Regions from separate parts of the Lysinibacillus sp. RC79 genome, predicted to be linked through region 2. Evidence: a T-box and tRNA genes for the amino acid it is inferred to sense, from the RefSeq annotation. Region 2 holds a T-box; the other holds one or more tRNA genes.
What was found. A T-box is a leader RNA that pairs with one kind of tRNA and senses whether it is charged. The one in region 2 lies ahead of argS (arginine--tRNA ligase), so its partner is inferred to be a tRNA-Arg.
Positions count from the first base shown of each region.

Region 1: it has a tRNA-Arg gene. The T-box ahead of argS (arginine--tRNA ligase) is inferred to sense a tRNA for this amino acid. The anticodon was not compared.

Region 1 is NZ_JBGCCD010000001.1:140,723-145,165, forward strand. Features, by position in the region: gene ABH968_RS00595 (YqjF family protein) at 1-327, shown strand, start outside; partial or broken gene ABH968_RS00600 (SDR family oxidoreductase) at 1,167-1,416, opposite strand; gene ABH968_RS00605 (SDR family NAD(P)-dependent oxidoreductase) at 1,528-1,776, opposite strand; tRNA gene ABH968_RS00610 (tRNA-Arg) at 2,098-2,171, shown strand; gene ABH968_RS00615 (GNAT family N-acetyltransferase) at 2,869-3,318, shown strand; gene ABH968_RS00620 (hypothetical protein) at 3,694-4,146, shown strand.
Region 2 is NZ_JBGCCD010000021.1:42,172-46,614, reverse strand. Features, by position in the region: gene ABH968_RS18255 (MFS transporter) at 1-621, opposite strand, end outside; partial or broken gene argS (arginine--tRNA ligase) at 764-2,443, opposite strand; T-box leader at 2,738-2,957, opposite strand; gene ABH968_RS18245 (hypothetical protein) at 3,038-3,433, opposite strand; gene ABH968_RS18240 (hypothetical protein) at 3,699-4,067, opposite strand; gene ABH968_RS18235 (hypothetical protein) at 4,238-4,420, opposite strand.

The sequences.
Region 1 (4,443 bases), on a different contig from region 2:
TTTACAAGTTTATATCACGGTGCACCGGATGAAAGGTTGAAAATTTCATATCAACCGATTGCCAGTGAAATAAGTAGTTCTGTATTTGATAAATGGTTAGTGGAACGTTATCATTCTTGGTCAAAATGGAAGAGTTCTCTAGTTCGCATAGATATAGATCATATGCCATGGCAGCTACAACGTGTTCGTATTAACATTGAAAGCAACTCTTTAGCTCCATTTGTGAAGGAATCTATACAAGGCATCCAACCTATTGCTCATTATTCGAAGAGTAAACAGGCAAGAATTTATTCGCCAAAAGTAGAAACCGGATTCAAAAATGCTTAGTGAATCTGGTTTACTTTTGTTCGTTGATTGAGTAGTTTGACTTATTCTTCATACATCATTTTCTATGTCATCCCACCATCCACTGTTAGATTAATGCCTGTGATGAAATTATTTTAGGGGCTTGATCAATTATGCCTTGGCATAATTGCGTCCGGAATCGGCTTTGTGCTTGGGCCTGCGTGATGCAGGTCAGTTAGCCGTTATCGCATGGATGCGATGATTTTAGGCTAACATCCTTTTAAGAACTCCTTTCCGATTCCGTGACATCCGCCGGAGGCTTTAACTTTTTTCAGCGAGTGTTTGGACACTTGCTGAAAGAAGTTAAATACAAGCAAGCCTGTTCAATGTCTTCAGGTACGCCTACACGCCCGATAAATGTTGCTCGTGATCAATTTTACAGATTTTTCGAACGAGAAAGCCTATGCAGGTGTGGCCCGTCTTTAGAAATAGGATGAAAGTGAGGTCAGACAAGAGCTAGCTTTTGCTACCTTAATTGTCTGAAAGGGTGTTATACTTCATATATATACAAGTAAAAGTCTTTAAAACACGCTTGTTCATTGAAAATTGGATATTGTATAAGGTTCGATAGCCTAATTCATGCTATCGGTAAAACAATATGTGTCGTCAAGAAAAGACGCTAAAACACATCGAACGAAACCAACTATACGCTATAGTAACAGTAGCGTAGCCCTATCTGCTATATGCACTGGATAGGGAGGGGTAATGGGATACCCCAACCTTGAGAGCTGTTCAAAACAGAAATGGACTGCGAACGCTTAGTTACTCAGGAATCCCACTGACATTAGTCAGCTTGTCCCTTTAAGGGTGGGAGTCTCAAGGAGCTGTTCATAATCACCTGTTTCAATCCAAACAGGCGAAATACAATTAACCATAATATTATCTGGACCAAAAGAACGCGCTAAAGCATGTGTTACTGCGACGATACCGCCTTTTGTTGCTGCATAGGCATTCTGTATGGGGCTCAGACATCTCAGCGCTTGTAGGGGCTATAGAAACGATTGAGCCGCCATTGACATTCACTCGCATAACTTTTGCAGCCTCCCTTGAACACAAAAAGACCGCGATCAATTATGCCTCGGCATAATTCCGTGACATCCACCGGAGGCTTTAGGCCAACACGAAGTTGGTCACTCAGTCGTTGCCACAGGACGTGGCGTTCTTAGACTGAGTTCCTCTATTTCAGCGGGTGTTCGGACACCCGCTGAAAGAAGTTAAATTTGTTTGAATCATATCATTCCATTCATCCAATGTTACGTCATAAAGAGATTTATGTTGTAATTTCCCCGCATTATTAATTAAAATAGGGATAGTACCAAAATGATTAATAGCTTTTTGCATTAAAGAAACGATGTCCTGTTCTATCGTAACATCTGTTTGAGCAAAAAGAACTGAATGACCTTTCGCAAGTAAATCATTTTCTAATTGCAGCCCTAATTCTTTATTTTAATCGGCGATAACAACATTGGCACCATTTCATACACAAGCACAATGCCTTTGCCGATTCCTTGTGCACCGCCAGTTACGACGACAACCAAATCTTTAAACATATTGCTTTCTCCAGTTTTATTGCTTTTCATTATTTTAGCAAAAGAAGAGCTGAGAGAGGGCATAATGGGGTACATGAAATCATATAATATTAATAATGAGGCAAACCTTGCCTTCATAGTAAAATTAATGTTGACATTATGATATAAAGCACATATAATAAATATTGTCCTTATAGTCCTTATATGGACTACATAATATCATGTCTCAGTAGCTCAGCAGGATAGAGCAACGGCCTTCTAAGCCGTCGGTCGGGGGTTCGAATCCCTCCTGGGACGTATCAAGGTTCAGATAGAATAAGTTTGAACCAACTGAAAAGCGCCTCAAATCCTTTAATATCAAGGGTTTGAGGCGCTTTTCCTTTTTTTGAGAATACGTTAGAACAGGATAGAAAATGAAAAGTTTCTACACATTTTCTACACAAGAAAAAGTATCACGAAGACGCTTCTAGTCTGTTATTGCACTAAGCCGCTAAAAGGTTAGGATAGCCGTATTCTCATTAAACCACTATTCTTGAATGCCATTCATCATTCTTAATGAAAAAGTTTGTAATTTAGAAGCAGTGGGGCGAGAAATGGAAAAGTGGATTGAATATAACCAAAGGCTCGTAAATTAATTTCCCAACATTCACTTTTCTAGAACTTCTAGGCACAAGTTATAAGTTCGGTGTGGTATCACTTAGGAGAACTGTATTACAAAAAGAATTTATAAGTGATAGCCCGGAAGCCACACCTGCTCAAATTGAAGAACAATTAAAATATATGACAGATGTTTGCGGTATCACAGATTTACAGGCAAAACCAAAAAAATGACTGTTTTCTATAAGATTGTTGCTATTCAACTAACGGTGCAGGTTAGTGAAAGAAACTAGCAAAAAGTTTTATAAATGCTAAAATACCTGCAACAGGTAGTATTCATCGAATTTATATCAGGAAAACAATATTTAGCAGTAAACAAACTTGAGGAGGTATTGTAGTGAACCAACACAAAATGATAATTACTCAGTATAATCCCAAATACGCTGAACAAACAGTGGATATGTGGCGAGATAGTAAGGAACAGGCTATTGGTCAGAAAGAAATTCACAGCTTTGAAAGTTACGTTTATTTTTTAAATCATATATTATCTGAACAGTTTCAAATAGATTTAGCGTTAATTGATGAAAAAGTAGTTGGAATGATTGCCTATAATGAAAGGGAAATAAGCCAACTATATATTCATATAGATTATCAAGGAATTGGTATAGGTCATACATTACTAGATAAAGTAAAAGCGCAATCAAGTGGAAGATTAACATTATACACATTTGAAGTAAATGAAAATGCACAACGATTTTATGAAAAACAAGGATTTGAAATCATAGGTAGAGGACATGAAAATGAAGAAAATTTAGCTGATATTCAATATGAATGGATATCCAAATAAATGATTATCAGGTGCTTTTGTGGTAAAAAAGCTAGAGTTCTTCTTCAACTAAAGGAGTGCTTTTCTTCAAGATGGGATTCCGTAGAGATCCCATCTCTTTCTTATTCAACTAACGGAGCAGGTTAGTTTAACAATGATGTTTAACTTGTGTTCAACAATCGGGCCAGATTGTGGAATAACAACTTTTTACTAAAAAAAAATTAGGCTTAAAAATGTTTTGTTCAACGAATGAATGCTTTAGTGCAATAACAATTTATAAAGCATATAAAACAAATCTAATAAACGTTCAAAATATGATTTTGGTAAGGGTTATCTTAATATTTTTGAAACTTTTATAATTGAATTTGCGTAAGCATAGTAACTAATTATTGCAGGATGGGGATTATTATTTTTGTTTATTATGTAGGATTAGGTATAGGTATATTTTTTATTATAGTTGCATTGATTTTTTTAATGATAATGTCTGTAAAAAGAAAAATGGAATTTGGGCAGACAATTAAAATGCTCGGTGCCTTAATAATGGGACTCTTAATGTTATGGTTAACTATACCTAGTTTGAAATTTATAGTTACGAAAGACTTTGAGGTTATTAACGGACAATGTACTTTAGAAATACGTCAAGATGGTCGTTATACTGATTGGTGGTTTAATATGATTGATACAGATGAAGAATTTTCATTTGTTGAGATGCCGGAACTTGATGCTTATGGAAAAGCATCCCCATATTACTGCGAAATTACAGTGTCTAAAGACCATATGTGGGAAATAGGTTATAAAATTTACGACTTTAAGACAAGAAAGCTTATAGACTCTTATAATGGTGAGTAATAGGTTCCTTGAAAAAGAAGAAGATTATACACGACCAGTTAAATAAACGTTCCTAAATGAAAGTTTGGAAACACACCGAAAAGGCACGGATGTTGTTAAATCAACGTTCGTGCCTTTTTACGAGGACTATTGTTTATACCGCTTTTTATGCAAAGCTATAAACATAGCTACGATAGGACTTTTCGAGATTTTTCAGAGTGTGTTATCTGAATAAAAACCAGTATATAGAGACAATTTATTAAGCTGTATACCAGCGTTTTTTTATCGTTCCTATACTTCAATTACAGGGGCTATATA
Region 2 (4,443 bases):
AGGGTTTCGTGCTGCATTTTCTGTCAATACACCTGTCTCTGGCAGCTCTTGATTTTGTATTACTAGTATCCATATACAAAGAGCGATGATAGCAAGAATTGCCCAACTGCCGAGCGCTATCGTCCAGCTCTCATGAAAATGATTATAAAATGTTATTGTTAGTGCCGCACTCAATGTTGCCCCTGTTCCTATTCCAAATGAATAAATACCAACCACGGTAGTAAAACGGGTCGGGAATTTTTTCTTTATATAAGCATTTAATATGGGTCCAATAAGTGCAATGGCAAATCCTGCAGCAAAGCTTGTGACTACAAGTAGTACATAACTTTCGTTTAAAAATCGTAGCCCATTTGCTAATGCTAGGATAATTATTAAGAGCGTAATAGCTGTTTTTGTTCCGAGTTTCCTTTGTAATGGTACTGCGAATGGTGCAAAGAGTCCCATACAAAACACCGGAATAGATGTTAAAAAGCTCATTTTGGTATTTGATATATGGAGTGATTCCAAAAGTACATTAAATAGTGGCCCTATTCCTGTGACTGCTGGGCGCATATTGAGCGCAACGAAGAAAATACTAACAACCACAATTACCATGGAAACACGCCATTGCTTTTTCTCCATACTTTCTAAAAACCTTCTCTCTATTAATACAGTTAAAAATCAACTGAAATCTAACATTATTGTCAGACCTCTGAATTCTCACTATTTCCTTTTACCATTTTTTCTAGTATCGGTCAATTTCATGGCAATTAATGAATAGTCCTTACATTTTTTTAGGCGCAGCCATTCCCAATAATGCTAGCGATTCTTTTAAAACAACAGCTACACAATGACAAAATGCTAATCGTGATGTTCTTTGGCTGTCATCGACCAATACTTTATTGTGCGCATAATATTTATTAAATTGACGCGCTAATTGTAAGGCATATTTAGCAATTTGCGATGGGTCTGCTTGCTCAAAAGCGTTGGCAATTACTTTCGGAAACTATTCCAACAATAAAATAACCGGCCATGCTTGCTCCCCTAATGCTTCAAACGATACTTCGTAACTATGTTTATTTGCTTTTTCCAAAAGAGATGAAATACGTGCATACGTATATTGAATATATGGCCCTGTCTCACCTTCGAAATGCATCATGTGCTCAATCGAAAACTCAATATCATGAAGACGATCATTTTTTAAATCATTAAAAATAACCGCTCCTACACCAACCTGAAGTGCAATGTTCTCTTTATCCACTAGATTTGGATTTTTTTCCTCGATATTTCGCTTCGCAGTGGCAATCGCTTCTGTTAATACATCTGCTAATAAAACGATCTTTCCTTTACGCGTCGACATTTTTTTACCCTCTTTTAGTATCATTCCAAAAGGCACATGCTGTAAATCTTTTGCCCAATCATACCCCATCTTCTCAATAACGTTAAATAGTTGGTTAAAATGAAGAGATTGTTCATGCCCTACAACATAAAATATTTTTTTAGGGTCATATAGTTGTTTACGATAAAAAGCAGCTGCTAAATCACGTGTAGCATAGAGCGTAGCACCGTCTGTTTTCGTAATTAAGCATGGAAGCATATTATCTAATTCAACGACATAAGCACCCTCAGATTTCACAAGCAGCTCTTTTTCTTCCAATTCCTTAACAACAGCAGCCATTTTGTCATTGTAGAACGCTTCCCCAGCGAAAGAATCAAAGTTAATTCCAAGCAGTTGATAAATGGTCTTGAATTCTTCTAGTGATGCATCTCTAAACCATTGCCAAAGAGCTAACGCCTCTTCATCTCCATCTTCTAATGCTTTAAAAGCGGTACGTGCCTGTTCATTGAGTGTTTCATCCTGCTCCGCTTCTTCATGGAACTTCACATAAATTTTTAACAGTTCCTCTATTGGAGCAGCTTCAATTGTTTTTTGATCACCCCATTTTCGGTAAGCAACAATCAATTTACCGAACTGTGTTCCCCAATCACCTAGATGATTAATGCGAATTGCTCGATATCCATTTTTTTCCACAATATTGGCCAATGCATTGCCGATCACTGTAGAACGTAAATGACCCATGGAAAAAGGCTTCGCTATATTAGGTGAAGAAAAATCCAACACTATATTCCCCTTCGATTCCTGCTGAGTCCCGTATAAATTTTTTTCTTTTACTATTTGGCTAAGCACTTGATGTGTAATCGTTGGCTGATGGTAAAATAAATTGACATAACCTCCTACTACTTGAACCTCTTGTATTAAATCACTGCTTAAATTGTTTTGAATTTCGATAGCGATTGTGTGTGGGGATTTTCTAAATTTTTTTGCGAGCGTAAAGCATGGAAATGCCACATCCCCTAAGTCCAAATTTTTCGGTTTTTCTAGTAAATTTTGAATTTCATTGACAGACAGCTCGTTATTTAATGCCACAGCGATTCTTTTCGCGATTTGTGTATTCATGTTCATTCTCCTCTCAATTTAAAATCAATTTCGCCTTGGCGTAATTGCGTCCGGATTTTGAATTGTGCCAGCACAATTCATTCCTTTGAAAATCCGTGACATCCGCCGGAGGCTTTAGGCCAACATGATGTTGGTCACTCAGTCGTTGCCACAGGACGTGGCGTTCTTAGACTGAGTTCCTCTATTTTCGGTAGGTGTTTGTACATTCACTGAAAAGGGACCACATCTCCTTTTCATCTCGTACCAATAGAGGTAAGAGATTTCTACTGAATGAAGATAAAAAAAGCCCCCGTCTCTAAATATAGAGACGAGAGCATAGTTATCCCGTGGTACCACTCTAGTTGCCATATAATATGACCACTTTCCATTGTTAACGAGGTGACTCCCCGATATTCTCTACTACTAATTCGAGAACCTTCTCCAAAGTGCGTTTCATTTATGGGTTCTGCATTAGGCTCACACCATCCCTAATTCGCTTTCCAGTAACTCCATAAACTACTCTCTTTTTCACTGAATTTAACTGTAATTTCAAAATATTCTACACGAGCCACCATTTTAAGTCAACAGTCTTTTCAGAATTATTAAGAAGTAAATTGTACATTAAAAATGTTCTGCTGAATAATTAACAATAACACTTTTTTCAGCCCTCCATACATTTCGCACCTTATTTTTCGTGATGTCATAGTATGAGAGTACGCTCTCTTTAGGCATTTCTAAAATACTATAACGTTTATTTCCATCAATTATACTAGATAAAAAATAAAATCCGTCTTTGTTTTCATCGAATTTAACGGAGCGAATTTTTGAATAAATACCAGCACTATCTAGTAAAGGCTTTACCTTTTTTGATTGGATATCTATTTCTACAACATGCGAAATAGGACTGTCTACGGCTTCATCATAGCTGATTATTACTGAGCTAGCATCTGGTGCCAATGATGCTCCACTTATAAATCTCTCAACATCGGCTATATGTTTCTTTTTTTTGTCCTTCAATATCATAAATATCTAAACTGTGTTTGATTGGCTGTAATTTCGTTTGATTTTTATTAGCCTCTGTGAGTTTCTTCTGATCTTCGTTCTCGGAGAAAGAGACTACAATTAATTGATTATTATTCGGGTTATAATTAAAAACTAAAACACTTCTATCGTTGTTTCCTTCTTCCCATATTTTTATTTTCTTAGTTTGAAGATTATACGTAGCTATATTAAAATTTCTAAATGCATCTCTTAATAGCACTCTCATAAAGATGATTTTTTGCTATTTGTCTATTTGCATAAAATCAACGTTATTAAATACAGTGGTTAATTGTTTCATTTGATTCGTGTTTAGGTCATTTTCAAATAATTGTATTGTATGATCTGATATGCCATCAGCAAAATACAATTTATTATTAAGTTCAGAATAAGCGAAAGCAGTATAATCCGCCGTTTCCTTACTTAATAAAAATTTACTTTTATTTTGAAACTGGTCAAATTGATAGAATGTAAACTTCAAACTTTTAAGATCAAACACATTGATGTAAAGCTTAGATTCAGAAGCATTATGATCCTCAATTGAAAATATTTTTTTACTAAAGACAATGCAAATCATTATGATGATTATCAAAATAAATAAAAATCTTTTCAAAATCCGCTCCCTTTCCACTATTATAAAATTAAAAGGATCTATTCTGATAAAGTTAATATATTCTATATATGCTTTGAATAATAAATGTAACATGAGGATAAACGCATAATAAAGGGTTAAATAAGTATGTAAATGTATGTGCAGAATAAGTGAGAATTTATCAAAAAAAGCTACCAATTACAGGTAGCTAATTTATTATATTTCACAAGCAGAATGTAACAATCGATATATAATTGATCGCTTGGTACAATCATTTCATCATGTATCCTTTCACGAAGTTCATCATTCATATATTCTGCTAGTATGGCTAAATCCAATAATTTTCCATTTACTACAACAACTTGTGACCCCATAAATTAAACAACCTCCTTTCATT